4 regions of the Vreelandella sp. 2A-K22 genome follow, and region 4 is predicted to be linked to each of the others. Evidence: predicted binding sites of a transcription regulator. Region 4 holds the regulator's gene; each other region holds the start of a gene.
The links. Region 4 encodes PhoB, which activates phosphate uptake and scavenging genes when phosphate is short. Its sites were predicted from a motif close to TGTCATANNNNTGTCANA; they were not measured.
Positions count from the first base shown of each region.

Region 1: the regulator PhoB is predicted to act here: its motif matches at 2,312-2,329, upstream of ACW17M_RS01675 (esterase-like activity of phytase family protein).
Region 2: the regulator PhoB is predicted to act here: its motif matches at 1,629-1,646, upstream of ACW17M_RS11565 (CYTH domain-containing protein).
Region 3: the regulator PhoB is predicted to act here: its motif matches at 2,685-2,702, upstream of ACW17M_RS09220 (DUF6482 family protein).

Region 1 is NZ_JBSUGC010000001.1:356,467-360,664, forward strand. Features, by position in the region: gene wrbA (NAD(P)H:quinone oxidoreductase) at 1-206, shown strand, start outside; gene ACW17M_RS01670 (DsbA family oxidoreductase) at 222-857, shown strand; gene ACW17M_RS01675 (esterase-like activity of phytase family protein) at 935-2,245, opposite strand; gene ACW17M_RS01680 (NADPH-dependent FMN reductase) at 2,465-3,043, shown strand; gene ACW17M_RS01685 (YifB family Mg chelatase-like AAA ATPase) at 3,040-4,198, opposite strand, start outside.
Region 2 is NZ_JBSUGC010000007.1:159,311-163,508, forward strand. Features, by position in the region: gene ACW17M_RS11560 (ion transporter) at 1-657, opposite strand, end outside; gene ACW17M_RS11565 (CYTH domain-containing protein) at 709-1,608, opposite strand; gene ACW17M_RS11570 (TIGR00153 family protein) at 1,746-2,426, shown strand; gene ACW17M_RS11575 (inorganic phosphate transporter) at 2,437-3,702, shown strand; gene argA (amino-acid N-acetyltransferase) at 3,928-4,198, shown strand, end outside.
Region 3 is NZ_JBSUGC010000005.1:271,996-276,193, reverse strand. Features, by position in the region: gene hemH (ferrochelatase) at 1-153, opposite strand, end outside; gene ACW17M_RS09230 (cryptochrome/photolyase family protein) at 284-1,873, shown strand; gene ACW17M_RS09225 (thiol-disulfide oxidoreductase DCC family protein) at 1,870-2,268, shown strand; gene ACW17M_RS09220 (DUF6482 family protein) at 2,284-2,586, opposite strand; gene ACW17M_RS09215 (hypothetical protein) at 2,784-3,077, opposite strand; gene dnaB (replicative DNA helicase) at 3,185-4,198, opposite strand, start outside.
Region 4 is NZ_JBSUGC010000001.1:149,261-153,458, forward strand. Features, by position in the region: gene ACW17M_RS00695 (chorismate--pyruvate lyase family protein) at 130-705, shown strand; gene ubiA (4-hydroxybenzoate octaprenyltransferase) at 741-1,631, shown strand; gene phoB (phosphate regulon transcriptional regulator PhoB) at 1,757-2,446, shown strand; gene phoR (phosphate regulon sensor histidine kinase PhoR) at 2,449-3,735, shown strand; gene ACW17M_RS00715 (hypothetical protein) at 4,047-4,198, shown strand, end outside.

The sequences.
Region 1 (4,198 bases), 210 kb from region 4:
ACGGCATGGTCATCGTGGGGGTACCTTATTCTTGTCCCGACCTTACGACGATGGACGAGATCAGCGGAGGCACACCCTATGGCGCATCAACCTTGGCGGCGACAGATGGCTCGCGGCAGCCGTCGGCGGTAGAGCTGCGCATTGCTGAATTTCAGGGTCAGCACGTGGCATCCATTGCGCGTTCGCTCAGTTCACACAACGATTAGAGGGGGAGGTGAGACATGCATCCATTAAAGGTGGTGTTTGTGCACGATGTTGTTTGCGGTTGGTGTTACCTTCTCTCTCCCCGGCTGCACTCGCTTGCCAAGCAGTTGAACCTGGATGTGCATCACCAGTGCTTTACGCTTCAAGCAAGTAGAGAAGCCATGCTAGAAGCCTTCGGCTCTATGGGTGATGCCAAAGAAACAATTCTCGGTCATTGGGAAAAATGCGTTGCCGCAGAGGATACCCCGCGTATCAACATTGATGGTATGCGTGCCCAAACCTTCGAGTATCCTCACGGGATGCCTGGCGCGCTGGCGTGTAAGGCGGCTGAAATGCAGGCAGGTCAACAAGGGCACTGGCGTATGTTTGATCGTGTTCAGTACGCGCACCTGACGGAGAGCCGCAATATCGGTGATAGCCAGGTGCTGCGATCACTGGCTGAAGAAATCGGGCTCGACATGGTTCGTTATGATCTAGACGTGCTCTCGGAAACAACTCAGCAGGCGGTGGAAAAGGATCACCACCTCGCGTCCAAGTTGGGAGTTCAGTCGGTGCCGACATTGATTGTTGAAGACAGATGGCTGATTAATGGTGCGCAACCGATAGAAAGCCTGCGTCTCCAGTTACAGGAAGTCCGCCAGCATATTGGCTGAATTTGTCGAGAGATTGCTGACGTTTTAACGTGAGGCTAGGGTCATAATTGAGCGCCCCGGCCCCACGCTTGCTCACATTACTGGGCGTTCAGGAAGTCCTCTACATCGAGCAGTATTAGCTCATTATCATCGGCGCGGCCTTGCTGGCGGCCAATCGAGAAAGGGTAGTTGTTGTCATTGGCGACCACGATGGTGCTCTCATCGACACGATCCACGTTCTCAATGGTCACAAAGGGAAAGTTAAAGGTGCCGTTGATCGTGCCGCGCGGTGCAAGGCCCTCTGGATCCTGGATGTCCATCAAGTCGATATAGGCGATTTTCTCAAGCACACCCTGCTCGTCCGTACGTTCGAGATCGACGAGATAGATGCGTTTGAACTCGGCAGGGTTGTCTGCCCACTCTTCTCGCGGGTCGCCCTGGCGGCTATCACGCTCGATGATCAAGCCGCGAGTTCCGCCAATGAGGTTGAAATCGCCGATGGCGTGATCCGCTGATTCCAAGGGGTAGTAGCGGGTTGTGTCGCCCCATTCGCCGGTTTTAGTGTTGAGCTCGAACATTCTTAATACGGGGGTGCCATCAATCGTTTCCGGGGCGTTGGCGTTGCTATCCCAGATGGGCTTTTCCAGTAAGGGGTAGAGGGTTGTTTGGTCTTCGGAGAGCGCCATGCCCTCATAACCACCGGAGCGAAACACCCTCACATCATCAGCGAGAGGCGCGCCAGGGTTCGGGGTGAGGGCAAAGGCATTGTCGGGGGAGCGCATCAGCGTCCCACCAGGATTGGTGGCCAGCACTTGCAGAACTTCGCCCTGATTATCCACCTGGATAATCCACGGGCCAAACTCATCGCCAATCCAGTAGCTATCGCCCACCGGCTGTATCGATTCAATATCGAAATCAGCCCCGGTTAAAAAACGACCAGGAGTGGCTTCATTCATAATCGGGAAGGGCACCTTGCGGTTTGGATCCGAGAGTTGAACGGTTTCCTCGATGATGACACGCCCAGTGTCCCAGTCGGTCTTTATGATGTTAAACATCAGAATGACGTCGGAGGAGTTCGCCTTGGAGCCAAAGCCGTTATCGGTCAACACCAGGAAACGGTCATTGCCAAGTGAGCGAATACCTGAAAAACCCTGCAGGGGCTGGCTGGGGAAGGGTAGCGCTAAGCCGGTGGCTTGCATGTTCGTATACAACTGCTCAACGCGGCCCTCTTGGCCAGTAAAACGGCCTGAGACGTTATAGTGCTCAGCGGCACCGGAAGGAGCTGCCACAAAGGTGCTGCCGGGTAGCTGGGCATGGCCGGACAATGTGGCGGGAAAACTCTGCTGGGCGTGTGCCGCACTGGTAAACGCAAAGGCGAGTAGAGCAGTCGCTAGTAACGGCTTTGTCATCACTATTTCACCATTTCGGAGGAAAAATTAGGGCAGGTGCAGCTTTTGCTAATTTTCATCCGTAATAGTGATAGTTGAATGACAAAGTGCAGACGTTTTAATGGCAGCAGGGTTTCACGTCGAGTCTGGCCCTGAGTCGTAAAATACGTCTTGCTCAACAGGCGTAAATATTAATAAATGGTGTGGCTTTCAAATACATTATTCAAAGAGGAAATGGCAATGGGATCATCGGTCAAAAAGGTACTGGTCTTTGCAGGCAGTGCCCGAGAAGCGTCACTGAACAAGCAGCTAGCCAAGCTGGCCGCCAAGCGTATTGAGGCGCTTGGCGGGGAAGCAACCTTTATCGATTTAAAAGATTATCCCTGCCCACTGTTTGATGAAGATATTGAAGCCCGGGGCGTGCCGGAGAATGTGCTCAAGCTGCGTGAGATTCTGGCGGATCACCAGGCAGTGATGATCGCTTCGCCAGAGTACAACGGCTTTATCACGCCGCTGCTGAAAAACACACTGGACTGGCTGTCACGACCTTATCAGGATACGCCGGGGCTCAAGTTATTTGCCGGTAAGTGGGCAGCGCTGGTGGCGGCTTCCCCTGGTGGGCTAGGTGGCATCCGTGCGCTACCGCTTGGTCAGCAACTGTTAGCCAATCTGGGGTTGGTCGTGCTGCCACAGCCATTGTCGCTGGCGAAAGCTGGCAGCGCCTTCAACGATAGCGGCGCGTTACATGATGAAACCACGGGGCAGAAGCTGGATGCGCTGTGTCAGCGCCTAGTGGACTCACTGGCCGCCACCCACTAACCGTCCGGCTTTCGGGGGCTTACGCCCCCCTTTAGCATCCGATCCAGCTGTCGGTATCCAATCGCCTCAATTAGATGCGGCTGGGTGGGTTTGGGTTCGCCCTGAAGGTCGGCAAGGGTCAGGGCTACACGTAGTACGCGGTGATAGGCACGGGCGGAGAGCTTGAGCTTTTCGAGTACGCCCGCCAGCCAAGCGCGCTCTTCATCGTTAAGTGCGCAGGCGGCCTCCAGGGCTTTGCCGCTTAGCTGGCTATTTAATGCGCCACGGGCCATTTGGCGTTCTCGGGCGGCCATCACCCGCTCACGCACGGCTTCTGACGACTCGCCTTGGGTTTGTGCGGTGAGCTGCTCTGGCGGCAGTGCGGGCACTTCTACCTGTAGATCGATACGGTCCAGCAGCGGCCCGGAGAGCCGCGCTTGATAGCGCTGGATTTGGCTGGCGGTGCACTGGCAGCGTTGGCGTGGGTCGCCCAAGTGGCCGCAGGGGCAGGGATTCATAGCAGCTACCAATTGAAATTGAGCAGGGTAGCGACGTTCATGACTGGCGCGTGCGAGATGAATCTCGCCGGTTTCCAGCGGTTGCCGAAGTACCTCTAGCACATGGCGGGAAAACTCCGGCAGCTCATCCAAGAACAGCACGCCGTGGTGGGCCAGCGAAATCTCACCGGGTTTGGGTTTTGAGCCGCCACCTACCAGGGCGGCGCCGCTGGCACTGTGATGGGGTTGTCGAAATGGCCTTTTGCCCCAGTCTGCTTCCAGCGGTAGCCCGCAAACCGAACGCACGGCAGCGACTTCCAAGGCATTCTCCTCGGAAAGCGGCGGCAGAATGCCCGGCAGGCGGCTGGCCAGCATGGTTTTGCCGGTGCCAGGAGGGCCTGCAAACAACAGGTTATGCCCCCCGGCCGCAGCGACTTCCAGCGCCCGGCGCGCCTGCTGCTGGCCGCGCACATCGGCGAGGTCATCCACCGGGGCGGTGGTTTTCACCGAAGCGCTGAGTTTGTGTGGGGAGATCTTCTCTTGGTCGAGTAGGTGAGCTACTACCTGCCAGAGAGTATCGGCAGGCAGCACCGGCAAATCGCCTGCTAGGGCGGCCTCATCGGCGCAGTCGCGGGGAATGATCAGTGCTTTTTTTGCCCGCCGGGTGGCCAGGGCAAAG
Region 2 (4,198 bases), on a different contig from region 4:
TACCACCGTAATCGATTTACCCAGCGCCGTAGCGGGGACGATGTCGCCATAGCCGACGGTGGTCATGCTGACGATGGCCCAGTACATCGACATCGGAATACTGGTGAAGCCCGCCTCAGAGGATTCGATGGTGTACATCAACGCCGCGAACAGGGTGATCACCATTAATATGGCGCTAAAAAACAGCAAGATCTGGCGCATGCTGCGTTTAAGGGCATCCATTAAAAGACGCGCCTCGCCGACAAACTCCATCAGGCGCAGAATACGAAAAATGCGCAGTACCCGCAGCAGACGAACGATCACCAATCCATGGGCGCCGGGTACCAAAAGCACTAGCCATGGGGGCAACACGGCAATCAAGTCGACGATCCCGTAAAAGCTTCTTAAATAGAGTGTCGGCTTTTCCAGGCAGTAAATGCGCAAGATCAGCTCAATGCTGAACAATAGCGTGAAGGCCCACTCAAGATAGAAGAATAGCTCACCGTACCGCTCGGCATAAGTCTCGATACTGCCCAGCATAATGACCGCAACGCTGAGTAGAATCGCCACAATCAAGGCGATATCAAAAGCTTTTGCTCCCGGCGTGTCAGACTCAAATATGATATGAAACAGGCGGGTGCGTAGGCCTTCCGCGCCGGGGGTTAAGTTTAAATTCATTGCATCATCCTGAAGTGGACCTCAATGCCGTCCTGAAAAGTGCGCTAGGACCTAGCGTAGCGCGGTTTGGTACGCCAAGCGATGGGCGAGCGCTAACGCCGCTTTACCGTAGGCTGCATTGGGCTGGCCGTCCGCATCGAGCGCGCCAGGCAGCGCCTGGGCATAAGCGCGTGCGGTGGCATCCAGTTCGGGATGTTCGGCGAGAGTGGCCAGCGCCTGCTGGGCATCGTTTAAAAAGCTGGCTTGTTGGCTGTCGTGGTAGGCGTCCAGCGCCAGCGTGGCACGGTGCAGCCACTCTGCCGGGGAGTGCGCTTCGGGGAGCGGCCAGTGTTGGGTACTAAGCGCATTGCCACGGGCCGCCTTGCTACTGTCCGAGGGCCGCAGCGCTACCTGTTCAGCAAGGGTTAATGCCAGTGCCCACAGAGCTTCAGGCTCGCCGCCTTTTAATTCGAGCTCTGCTTCGCGAATCGGCGTGCGGTAGCCACCGCTAATAATTTCGCCTTCATCCAATACCAGCTCGATATGGCTTTCCTGACCTTGTCCGCCCTCTTTTAGCTGCCAGCTACGCCGTGTGAAATCGGTGCTGAGTTGGGGGGCGAGGGCATCTAGCACACCGCTAAGTTCGCCTTGAAAAGGGGGGAGCTTGGCAATTGAAGCGAGATCCAACTGCGGGCCAGCAATCTGCCACTCCCACTCTTCGCGCTGGGAAAGCCCGCCACCACCTTGGCCAGCGGTTTTCACCGTTTGCAGCACCTGGCCGTCTACCTGGCGAAGTCGCAGCGCAATATGTGCTTTCGCCAGATCACCCTGAGGGGTATCAAAGTAGGTATTGGTCAGCGTTTGTTTACGCACGGCGTGTGAAGCGAGATACGGGTGTTGAGTCAGCGCCGCAGGCCCTGTCGGGGCAAGGGCCAGTTTAAGTTCCACTTCCATGGGGTTTGGGCTTTTCATGACGCTAGCCACCTCGTTATCGTGACATTTAAATGAATATTTGATTACATTTGTGAACTTTTCATGACGGCGGCAGGCGCACTCTTTATACTGGCGCCGCCATTTCCAGGCTCCCCGAAAACAGGCTAAAAGGCATTATGGTTACCTCCAATCCTTTTTCTTCGATGTTTGGCCGCTCGCCATTCCAGCCGTTATTGGCCCATATCGTCAAGACGAATGAGTGTGCCGATCAGCTGTTGCCGTTTTTTGAAGCAACCCTGGTTGATGACTGGGACAAAGCGGCTGAGCTGCGCGAAAACGTCACCCGCCTAGAGCATGACGCCGATACGCTGAAAACAGAGCTGCGGTTGAACCTGCCCAACACCATGTTTCTTCCGGTGTCGCGCTCCGATCTGCTTGATCTGATCAGCGTACAGGACAAGATCGCCAACAAGGTGCGTGACATTACCGGCATTATGCTGGGGCGTAAAATGCGCGTGCCGGATGAGCTGGCCGCGCCGATGCGCGACTACATTCGAACCAGCGTTGCCTGCGTGGCGCAAGCGCGTCAAGCGCTAGAAGAGCTCAAGGATCTACTCGAGTCCGGCTTTGGCAAAAACGTCTCGGATGTGATGCAGAAGATGATCCGTGAGCTGCACACCCTCGAACACCAAGCCGACGACCAACAGATCACTATTCGCCGCCAGCTGTTCAAGCTTGAGAGCCAGCTACCGCCAGTGGACGTGATCTTTCTCTACAAGATCATTGAATGGGTTGGCGAACTATCCGACCGCGCCGAGCGCGTGGGTAGCCGTCTGCAGATCCTGACTGCCCGCTAAGGGGACTTTCATGCTGATTATTGCCCAGCACGGTGAAATTTTTATCATCCTGGCCTGTTTGTTTGGCTTTTTCATGGCCTGGGGCGTTGGCGCCAACGACGTGGCCAATGCCATGGGAACCTCGGTGGGGTCGAAAGCGATCACCATCAAACAGGCTATCCTGATTGCGGTCATTTTTGAATTCCTGGGTGCCTGGCTAGCCGGTGGCGAAGTTACCAATACGATCCGTAAAGGTATTATCGACCCCGAACTGCTACAGGACGACCCACAATTGCTGGTCTACGGCATGCTGGCAGCACTGCTGGCGGCGGGAACATGGCTGCTGGTGGCCTCCATGAAAGGCTGGCCGGTTTCCACGACGCACTCGATTGTCGGCGCGATCGTAGGCTTTGCGGTTGCAGGGCTAGGCCCTGCCACGGTGGACTGGGGTGCGGTAGGCAAGATTGCCGCCAGTTGGGTGGTCTCCCCCTTGTTGGCAGGTACCATCGGTTTCGTGCTGTTTAAATCGGTACACCACCTGATTTTCGAGGACGCCAACCCGTTCACGGCTGCCAAACGCTACGTACCCGGCTATGTGTTTCTGGTAGGTTTCATCGTTTCGATGGTCACGCTGACCAAAGGGTTATCTCATGTGGGGTTGGATCTAACCTTCAATCAGAGCCTGTTGCTGTCGATCCTGCTGGGCCTGGTGATCATGGGTATTGGTCTGATCATGCAGCGGCGTATCAAGTTCGAGCACAATACCAACGACCACTTCGGTTATGCCAATGTTGAGCGTGTGTTCGGCGTGCTGATGATCTTCACCGCCTGCGCCATGGCCTTTGCCCACGGCTCCAACGATGTGGCGAATGCGGTTGGCCCACTGGCGGCAGTCATCAGCGTGGTGCAAACCGGCGGTGAAATTGGCGGCTCTGCACTGGTGCCCTGGTGGGTGCTGGTACTTGGCGGCAGCGGCATCGTGGTGGGTTTGGTCACCTATGGCCATAAGGTCATCGCTACTGTGGGCACCGGGATTACGGAACTGACCCCCAGCCGTGGCTTTGCCGCTACCCTGGCGGCAGCCACGACGGTGGTGCTGGCCTCGGGCACTGGCCTGCCGATTTCCACCACCCACACCCTGGTAGGCGCGATTCTTGGGGTGGGGCTGGCACGCGGCATGGCGGCATTGAACCTGCGGGTCATCGGCACGATTGCCATGTCATGGCTGATCACGCTACCAGCAGGCGCTGGCCTGGCGATTCTGTTCTTCTTTATGTTCAAGGGCATGTTCGGCTAACGAATAATAAACAGCACTTGTAAACGTAGTACGCCAAGGCTCGAAAGGCTTTAGAAGCATCTGAGCGATAAGATCACAGCGGCATCTTCATGTTTATCTGCATTAGATCGAGCAGATTTGCATTTGAAGGTGCCGCTGTTTTTCGTGCTCTGGTAAAGTAACTGGAGATTGTTTTTGAGATTGTTTTTGAGATTGTTTCTTTCACCTGCTGCCGGAGAGCGGCCCTTGGATACGCGCTTCCCTTTTGTTGATTGGTTTCGTAACGCTTCCCCCTACATCAATGCCCACCGGGGGCGAACCTTTGTCATCTTAATTGAAGGCGAAGCCATGGCGTCTGGCCGAGGGGAGCAACTGATTCAGGATTTGGCGCTGCTGCATACCCTGGGCGTGCGTTTGGTTGTCGTGTTCGGCATTCGCCCCCAGGTGCATGAAGCGTTGACTGCCGCTGGCGTAGAGCCCACGCGCATCGATGGCCGCTGGGTCGCGGATCGCGCGG
Region 3 (4,198 bases), on a different contig from region 4:
GTAACGACGCATTGACCAGTAGTCGGTGGCATCCGGGGTTCCCAGGTTTGCCAGCACAACACCCACCTTGGCTCGCGCTACCGGTGGATGATCGCTGGGTGCATGGGCCAAGCGGCCCTCGCCCGGCTGATCCTTGACGACATTCTCGGTCATTACTCATGCTCCTGAAAAATAACGATGGTACTCAGTACCTCTATCAATTGATTAAATCCTATCACTTTTCGGCAAAGTGGCGGTATAAAGTTATACTATCGGCATCATTTGTATAATTACAGGCTAACTCATGTCCAAGCCTTTGCTTTTGGTGCTCGGCGACCAGCTCTCGTTTTCACTCACAACGCTGCAAGACGCGCCCGCCAATGCCGTGGTTGCCCTGTGCGAAGTTGGCGAGGAAGCGCGCTATGTTCCCCATCATATCCATAAAATTGGCTTCTTTTTGGCTGCCATGCGTCACTTTGCCCAGGCACTGTGCGAAAAAGGCTTTCAAGTGCACTACAGCGCGCTGGATGATGCAGATAATTGCCACTCCCTTATTGAGGAAGCCGAACGCATCGCGCAACAGTACGGCTGCAATGAGATACGCGTTGCCCGACCTGGCGAATGGCGGCTATGGGAGACGATGCAGCAGCGCGAAAACGCAACGATTCCGTGGCGACTACTTGAGGATGAGCGCTTTTTCACCACACCCGATGACTTTAGCCAATGGGCAAGCGGACGCAAACAGCTGCGCCTTGAGTACTTTTACCGAGAACAGCGCAAACGTACCGGGTACTTGATGGAGGGCGACGAGCCCGTTGGCGGCAAATGGAATTTTGACCACGACAATCGCCAGCCTATCAAAGCCAAACTGGATTTCCCTGAGCTACCTCAACATCGTCAGGATGCGATCACCCAAGAAGCGCTAAACGATGCCAAGCGCCATTTTGGCGACCATATGGGGTCTCTGGATAATTTCAACCTGCCAGTCACTCGTCGACAAGCGTTGGTGGATTTACACCATTTTATAGACCATGGATTGGCTGATTTTGGCCGCTATCAAGATGCAATCAGTGACTCTGCACCTTATTTGTATCACTCGCGCCTCTCAGCTGCGATGAACATCGGCCTGCTGTCGCCCCATGAAGTCTGCGAAGCCGCCGAGCAGCGTTACTATGGCGGTGACGTGTCGATCAACGCCGTGGAAGGGTTTATCCGCCAAATTCTTGGCTGGCGTGAGTATGTGCGAGGGCTCTACTGGACGCAGATGCCCAGCTACAAAGGGTCTAATCAGCTAGGTTTTGAGCGCGACCTGCCAGCGTTTTACTGGGACGCGGATACCGATATGCGCTGCTTGCAGCGCGCTATTCAGATGACCATCGACAATAGCTACGCCCACCATATTCAACGACTGATGGTGACAGGCAATTTCGCCTTACTATGCGGAGTTAAACCTGAGGCGCTATGCGACTGGTACTTAGCGGTTTATGCAGATGCCAGTGAGTGGGTAGAGCTGCCTAACACCCTAGGGATGGTGCTCCATGCCGACGGCGGCTTAATGGGCTCAAAGCCCTACTGTGCGTCGGGCAAGTATATCGACAAAATGTCCGACCATTGTCAGCACTGCCGTTACTCACCCAAGCAGGTCACGGGGCCAAAAGCCTGCCCTTTCAACAGCCTTTACTGGCACTTTCTCGAAACCAACGCTGAGCGTCTGAGTAAGACCCCTCGCATGAAGCTGATTTACGGCTCCCTCAACCGCATGGCCGACGAGAAGCGCGAGGCTATCCGCCAACAGGCTGAGCACTTTTTGGATCAATTGGAAACATCGCCTGGCTACGGGCAGCCCTGCCACACAGCAGGTTATTCGGCCAATACCAACCAGGAGTCACCATGAGCCGCTACACGCCACTACATGCTGCACCGCCAGTTACGCTATTTCACGATGGTCACTGCCCCTTTTGCCAACAGGAAGTCGCGTGGCTGGAAAAGCATCGCCATCGGGAACACATCGCGCTGATAGATATTCAGGCCCGTGATTTTAACGCTCAGGCGTATGGGCAAGAATTTAACGCCATGATGGGCCAGTTGCACCTGCGTGATAGTCAAGGGAGATGGTACATCGGCATGGATGCCAGCCGTGCCCTCTATGCAGTGTTGGGCTATCGGCGGCTGGTGAGGTTTTCGTGCTTACCGGGAGTACACGGCATAATGAATGCCGGTTACCGATTTTTTGCCCGTCGCCGAATTCGGCTTGGGCAGTGGTGGGAAAAGCGTCAGGCTAAACGTTGATGGGTGAGAGCAGCGTTAAAAAACAAGCGGCATACGCGATGTGAGCGGCTCACTATAGTGCGCGTCGCGGCCTATCACTTCATCGTGGGGCACATGCTGTACCAGGTAAGCGCGATGAATCCCGGCGCGCTTGAGATCCATATAGGCATCATCTAGCGAGCGAAACAGCATTGGCTTGGTACGCTGCGTCAGCATATGACGCTCGCCTTCAACGTCTTCCAGCTCAACCTGATAAAAACGGCTGCCCGAATGGGTAATCACGCGAATTTCAAAATTGTCGTGATTGGCGACAAACTGCTTAAGATCCTTAAGTTCCATGGTTCCCTCCTATTATTTGGCTATTTCATACGTTATGTCAGACGGCATGTCATCAGGGCACAGCATGACTGTACCCCATGACACTTCTGTTGCCCCGTCATTGCAATGTAATGACAACAAGCAATAACTAGACATTAATAGCTAGGAGGTCAATAGTGCAAGAGAGTTCCTGACCGGAAGGTCAAGATATCAATTGATTATTGATATTCAGAGGGGTCGATCGCTTTGCCAAGCGAATTGCGGTCAATCCAGTTGCCGCCTTTAGTCTCTTTGTAGCGGAACACGACCTTATCTCCCACCGTCACAGGCAGCTCACCATCTTCAGTCTGGTAACTATACTTCTCGCCTGCGACCACTAAATGGTAGCGATAAAGATCCGGCATACCTAGCCACTCTTTAAAAGGGCCTTCGCGCTCTATCGCCTCTAGCTCACCGCGACCTTCTAACTTAGGAAGACGCTGCCGGTTACCGCGCCGAAATCCACCTGCCATTTGCTGCTCCCGTTTTTACATATCGTGGGTGAGGCATTATACGAACTCGCCCCCCATCCTCAAGCTACTTATCACTAGCCTGTCATCACAAACCAGTCATCATTAACTTAGTCGCCGAACGCTTGGCCGTAACTATCCGGAGCCAAATCCTCAAAGCGGGTATATTTGCCGATAAAGGCCATATGCACCGTGCCGATAGGACCATTACGCTGCTTACCGATAATTAACTCAGCAATCCCCTGATTGTCGGGATTATCTGGATTATAGACCTCATCGCGATAAACGAAGGCAATGACGTCGGCATCCTGCTCGATCGCACCAGATTCCCTCAGATCCGACATAACCGGGCGTTTGTTGGGGCGCTGCTCCAAGGAGCGGTTCAACTGAGAAAGAGCCACCACAGGGCAGTTAAACTCTTTCGCCAACCCCTTCAAGGAGCGCGAAATCTCGGAAATCTCACCGGTGCGGTTTTCGCTAAAGCCAGGGATCTGCATCAACTGAAGATAATCGATCATGACCAGTGCGATATTGCCATGTTCACGCACCACACGGCGCAACCTTGAGCGCATTTCGTTAGGCGACAAGGCCGCGGTGTCGTCGATAAACAGCTGTTTGTCTTTGAGCAGATTAACCGCTGAGGTTAAACGCGGCCAATCCTCGTCCTCCAGTTGCCCGGTACGCACACGGGTTTGATCGATTCGGCCCAGGGAAGACAGCATCCTCAGCATGAGCGACTCTGCGGGCATCTCCATGGAGAACACCATGACTGGCTTGTCGCTGGAAATCACCGCATGTTCAACCAGGTTCATAGCGAAGGTCGTTTTACCCATCGAGGGTCGACCGGCGATGACCACCATATCGGATGGCTGCAACCCGGTGGTCATTTCATCCAGATCACGAAAACCAGTGGAAAGCCCGGTCATTTCACCTTTCAGATTAAACAGCTCATCAATACGATCCACCGCCTTGGTCAATAGATCGCTCATGCCAATGGGGCCGCCCGTTTTGGGGCGCTCCTCGGCAATCTGGAACACTAACCGCTCGGCTTCGTTAAGCAATTCATCAGCCGGGCGCCCCTGGGGAGTAAAGGCACTATCGGCAATTTGATTAGCCGCACGGAT
Region 4 (4,198 bases):
CAAAAAAGTTGCTAAATAAGGTTGCGAAAAAAGAAGCGCTAAACCGAGTCGTTAAAAAAGTCGCTGAAACAAAAGCCTTTCAGTGCTCATGTTACACTAGCCAACCCGTTAATTGCCCTGGAGAACTCGGTGACGGCTGCTGCTTTTCGGCAAACTCCTCTATTTTCCCGCTGGCGCCCGATTGATGCGGCGCGCCCGGCGATGAGTGCTTCCTGGTGGCAGTGGGTTGCCTCCACCGACTCGTTAACCGCCCACTTAATGGTCGCAGGTGGCGAGAAGCCGTTTCGAGTACGACTGTTGCGCCAGGGGGTTGGTTGGCCGCGCCAGGATGAGGCTCAGGCGCTGGGCATTGGTGCCAAGCGTTACGCCTGGCTGCGGGAAGTGGCGCTGTGCTTAGATGGAACGCCATGGGTGGTGGCGCGCTCGGTCGCCCCGCTCTCACAGGTAAAGGGCCAACGGCTAGAGTGCCTGGGCGAGCGCTCGCTAGGTAGTTGGCTATTTCGCCAGCCGGGTTTAGTGCGTGGGCCATTGGAAGTAACGACGCATTCCCCCCAGTTTGCTAGCGTCAACGGCATACAGGAAGGCTGTGCCTGGGGAAGGCGCTCTGTTTTTTATCACGGCTGTAAGCACGGCAGTCTGTCGTTATTAGTGCAAGAGTATTTTTTGACGGCGATGGCGGATGATCTTGGCCTGCCTTCGCGCTAGGCTAGCGCCTGCATCTTATTCTTCGTGAGGTAAGCATGGATCGTTCACTGTTGCGGCCGAAGGGATGGGCTCGCGTGGCAGATTTTTTACAGCTGATGCGCTTGAATCGGCCGATAGGCACATGGCTTTTGATGTGGCCGACGCTGTGGGCATTATGGGTGGCTGCGGAAGGTGTACCAGGGCGAAATGTGCTGCTGATTTTTGTGGCCGGCGTTTATGTGATGCGCGCTGCGGGCTGCGTGGTCAATGACTATGCGGATCGCCACTTCGATGGGCATGTGAAACGCACAAAACAACGTCCGCTAGCGACGGGCCGTATCAGCGAAACCGAAGCTCAACTGCTGTTTATCGCCCTGGTGGCCGCTGCGTTTATTCTGGTATTACTGACCAACTGGTTTACGGTGCTGCTCTCGCTGGGCGGGGTGCTGCTGGCGATTATTTATCCGTTTATGAAGCGCTATACCCACTTTCCTCAGGTGGTGCTGGGCGCGGCTTTTTCCTGGGCAATTCCGATGGCTTTTGGCGCCGTGCTCGGCCACGTGCCGCTGGAAGCATGGCTGCTATTCTGCGCTAATGTGTGCTGGACAGTGGCCTACGATACCCAGTACGCCATGGTCGATCGCGACGACGATTTAAAAATTGGCATTAAATCGACGGCCGTGCTGTTTGGAAATGCGGATCGTTTGATTATCGGCTTACTCCAGCTAGCCACCCTGGGGTTGCTGGCTTGGGTAGGCTGGTGGGTTGGTTTAGGTGGTTTCTTCTGGTTAGGGCTAGCGGCAATGGCAGCGACTTTTCTGCATCAGCAGCGCTTAATTCGCGACCAGGAGCGGGATGCCTGCTTCCAGGCGTTTCTCAATAATCACTGGTCGGGACTGCTGATTTTTGCCGGTATCGCGCTAAGTTGGTGGCCTGCGGCTGGCTGATCGAGGCGATTGTCATGTAATTGTCATCAAGTCATGGTGTTATCGTCACTGACATGTCATTGATCTGTTTATCTTTGAACTGTTTTTCTTTGAACTAGTTTCTTTGAACACCGTGAGGCTCTGGTATGACCGCCAAGACCGTTCTGATTGTCGATGATGAGGCGTCGATTCGCGAGATGATCGCGGTAGCGCTGGAAATGGCTGACTATCGCGTGCTCGAAGCGGATAACGCCCAGGATGCCCATGCCATGGTGGTCGACCACCAACCCGATTTACTGCTGCTGGACTGGATGATGCCCGGCACTAGCGGTATTGAGCTGGCGAGACGCCTAAAGCGTGAAGAAACCACCGCTGAAATCCCGATTATTATGCTCACCGCGAAAGGCGAAGAGGATAATAAAATTCAAGGGCTTGAAGCCGGTGCCGATGACTATATCACCAAGCCTTTTTCACCCCGGGAATTGGTGGCACGGCTAAAAGCGGTGCTGCGCCGTGCGACGCCACGTGGCGTTGAAGACCCGATTGAGATTAACGGCCTGCTGCTTGATCCGGTGAGCCACCGGGTAAGTGCCCACGGCAAAGCGCTGGAAATGGGCCCCACCGAGTACCGTTTGCTGCAGTTTTTTATGACTCACCAAGAGCGCGCTTACACACGTAGCCAGCTGCTTGACCAAGTGTGGGGCGGCAATGTTTACGTTGAAGAGCGCACGGTCGATGTGCATATCCGCCGCTTGCGTAAAGCGCTGGGCGACGTGCATCAAAACCTGATCCAAACGGTTCGGGGTACCGGTTACCGTTTCTCTGCACGGGTGTAAATGTGCGTTTATGGAGTCGTGAGCTGTGGCGAATAGCGTGGCTGGCCACGCTGGGCACTTGCTTGGGCTGGCTGTTGGGCTCGGCTGGGCTGGGGCTTGCAGCAGGGCTTGCGGGATGCTTGTTTTACCACTTACGACAGTTACGCGAACTCTATTTGTGGCTCACCCTCCACCCTAACGATGAACCGCCTGCCGCTCGCGGGATGTGGGGCGAGCTATTCGATCGTTTATACCGCTATCAAAAAAGTCAGCGCATCACCCAAAGCCGTCTGCGGGCTACTTTGGCACGTATTCAAGAGTCGTCTGAAGCAATGCGTGATAGCGTGGTCATGCTTGATCGCCACGGTGATTTGGAGTGGTGGAACAGCGCCGCCACCGCCATGCTGGGGCTACAAACCGCCCATGATCGTGGTCAACACATTACCAACCTGCTGCGCGACCCGGGCTTTATCAGCTATTTTAATTCGCGTAACTACAGTGAGCCGTTAACGCTCACCTCACCGATTGATGAACGGCGAATCCTGCAGTATCAAATTACCCTCTACGGTGACGACGAACGCTTAGTGATGGCTCGCGATATCACCCGCTTGCATCGTCTTGAGCAGATGCGGCGCGACTTTGTCGCCAACGTTTCCCATGAGTTACGTACGCCGCTGACCGTTCTCTCCGGCTATTTGGAAACCTACAGTGATATCTCCGACCAGCTTCCGCCGCGCTTGGGACGTAGTATTCAGCAAATGCAGGAACAGACCCAGCGGATGCAGAATCTGGTCAACGATTTATTGCTGCTCTCGCGTTTGGAAATTGACCAGGGCGGCCAAGATCATCATCCACTGTCACTCGAGCCTTTACTGCAAAGCGTTTGTGATGATGCGCTGGCCCTATCGCATCAACGTCATACCATCACCGTCGCCCTTGAGAGCGATGCCCGACTGTTAGGCAGTGAACAGGAGATTCGCAGCGCCGTCTCTAACCTTGCCTTTAATGCGGTTCGCTACACGCCTGCTGGCAGCCAAATCACCCTGCGCTGGAAAGCTAGTGCTACTGGTGGCGGCTATATCGATGTGGAAGATAACGGTGAAGGGATTGATCCCGTTCATATTCCCCGACTAACAGAACGCTTTTACCGTGTTGATAAGGGGCGCAGCACTGCGACTGGCGGCACAGGTTTAGGCTTGGCGATCGTTAAGCACGTGCTGTTGCGCCACGATGCGCAACTACAAATTGAGTCCCTTCCCGGCAAGGGTGCGTTGTTTCGCTGCGCCTTCCCCCCCTCGCGTCTTGTTTAATTTAGCAAGTCATCCCATCGCATAATATTTGTAGCAATGTGCAATATTGGCATGCAAGGTTGGTAAAGCTTTACCCATGTGCCATTTTTACACAGCTTAAAGCGTTGTGTCGTGACTCAGTCGATGCCTTTTTGGCATAACTTATTTTTAATTAAGAGACTGATTTTGTTGTTTTTATTTATATGCTTAAGTTTTTTGGCATGCCTTCTGCAGAGTACAGATTGAAGGAAGATGACCGCAGGAATTGCTGGCTTCTCAGTAAGCCTTTCTTTCTTCATTAAGCGGTACTAAACAGCGATCGGAGGTAGGATATGACGTCCAAGGATTTTCTCAAGAAAGCTGGCATTTTAGGTGTATCTTTTGGTCTGATGGCAAGCCCATTAGCTTTTGCACAAACCGATGAAAATTCGGCGATTGACGAAAACCAAGGTATTACCGCTGACGAGCAACCGATGGATTCCCA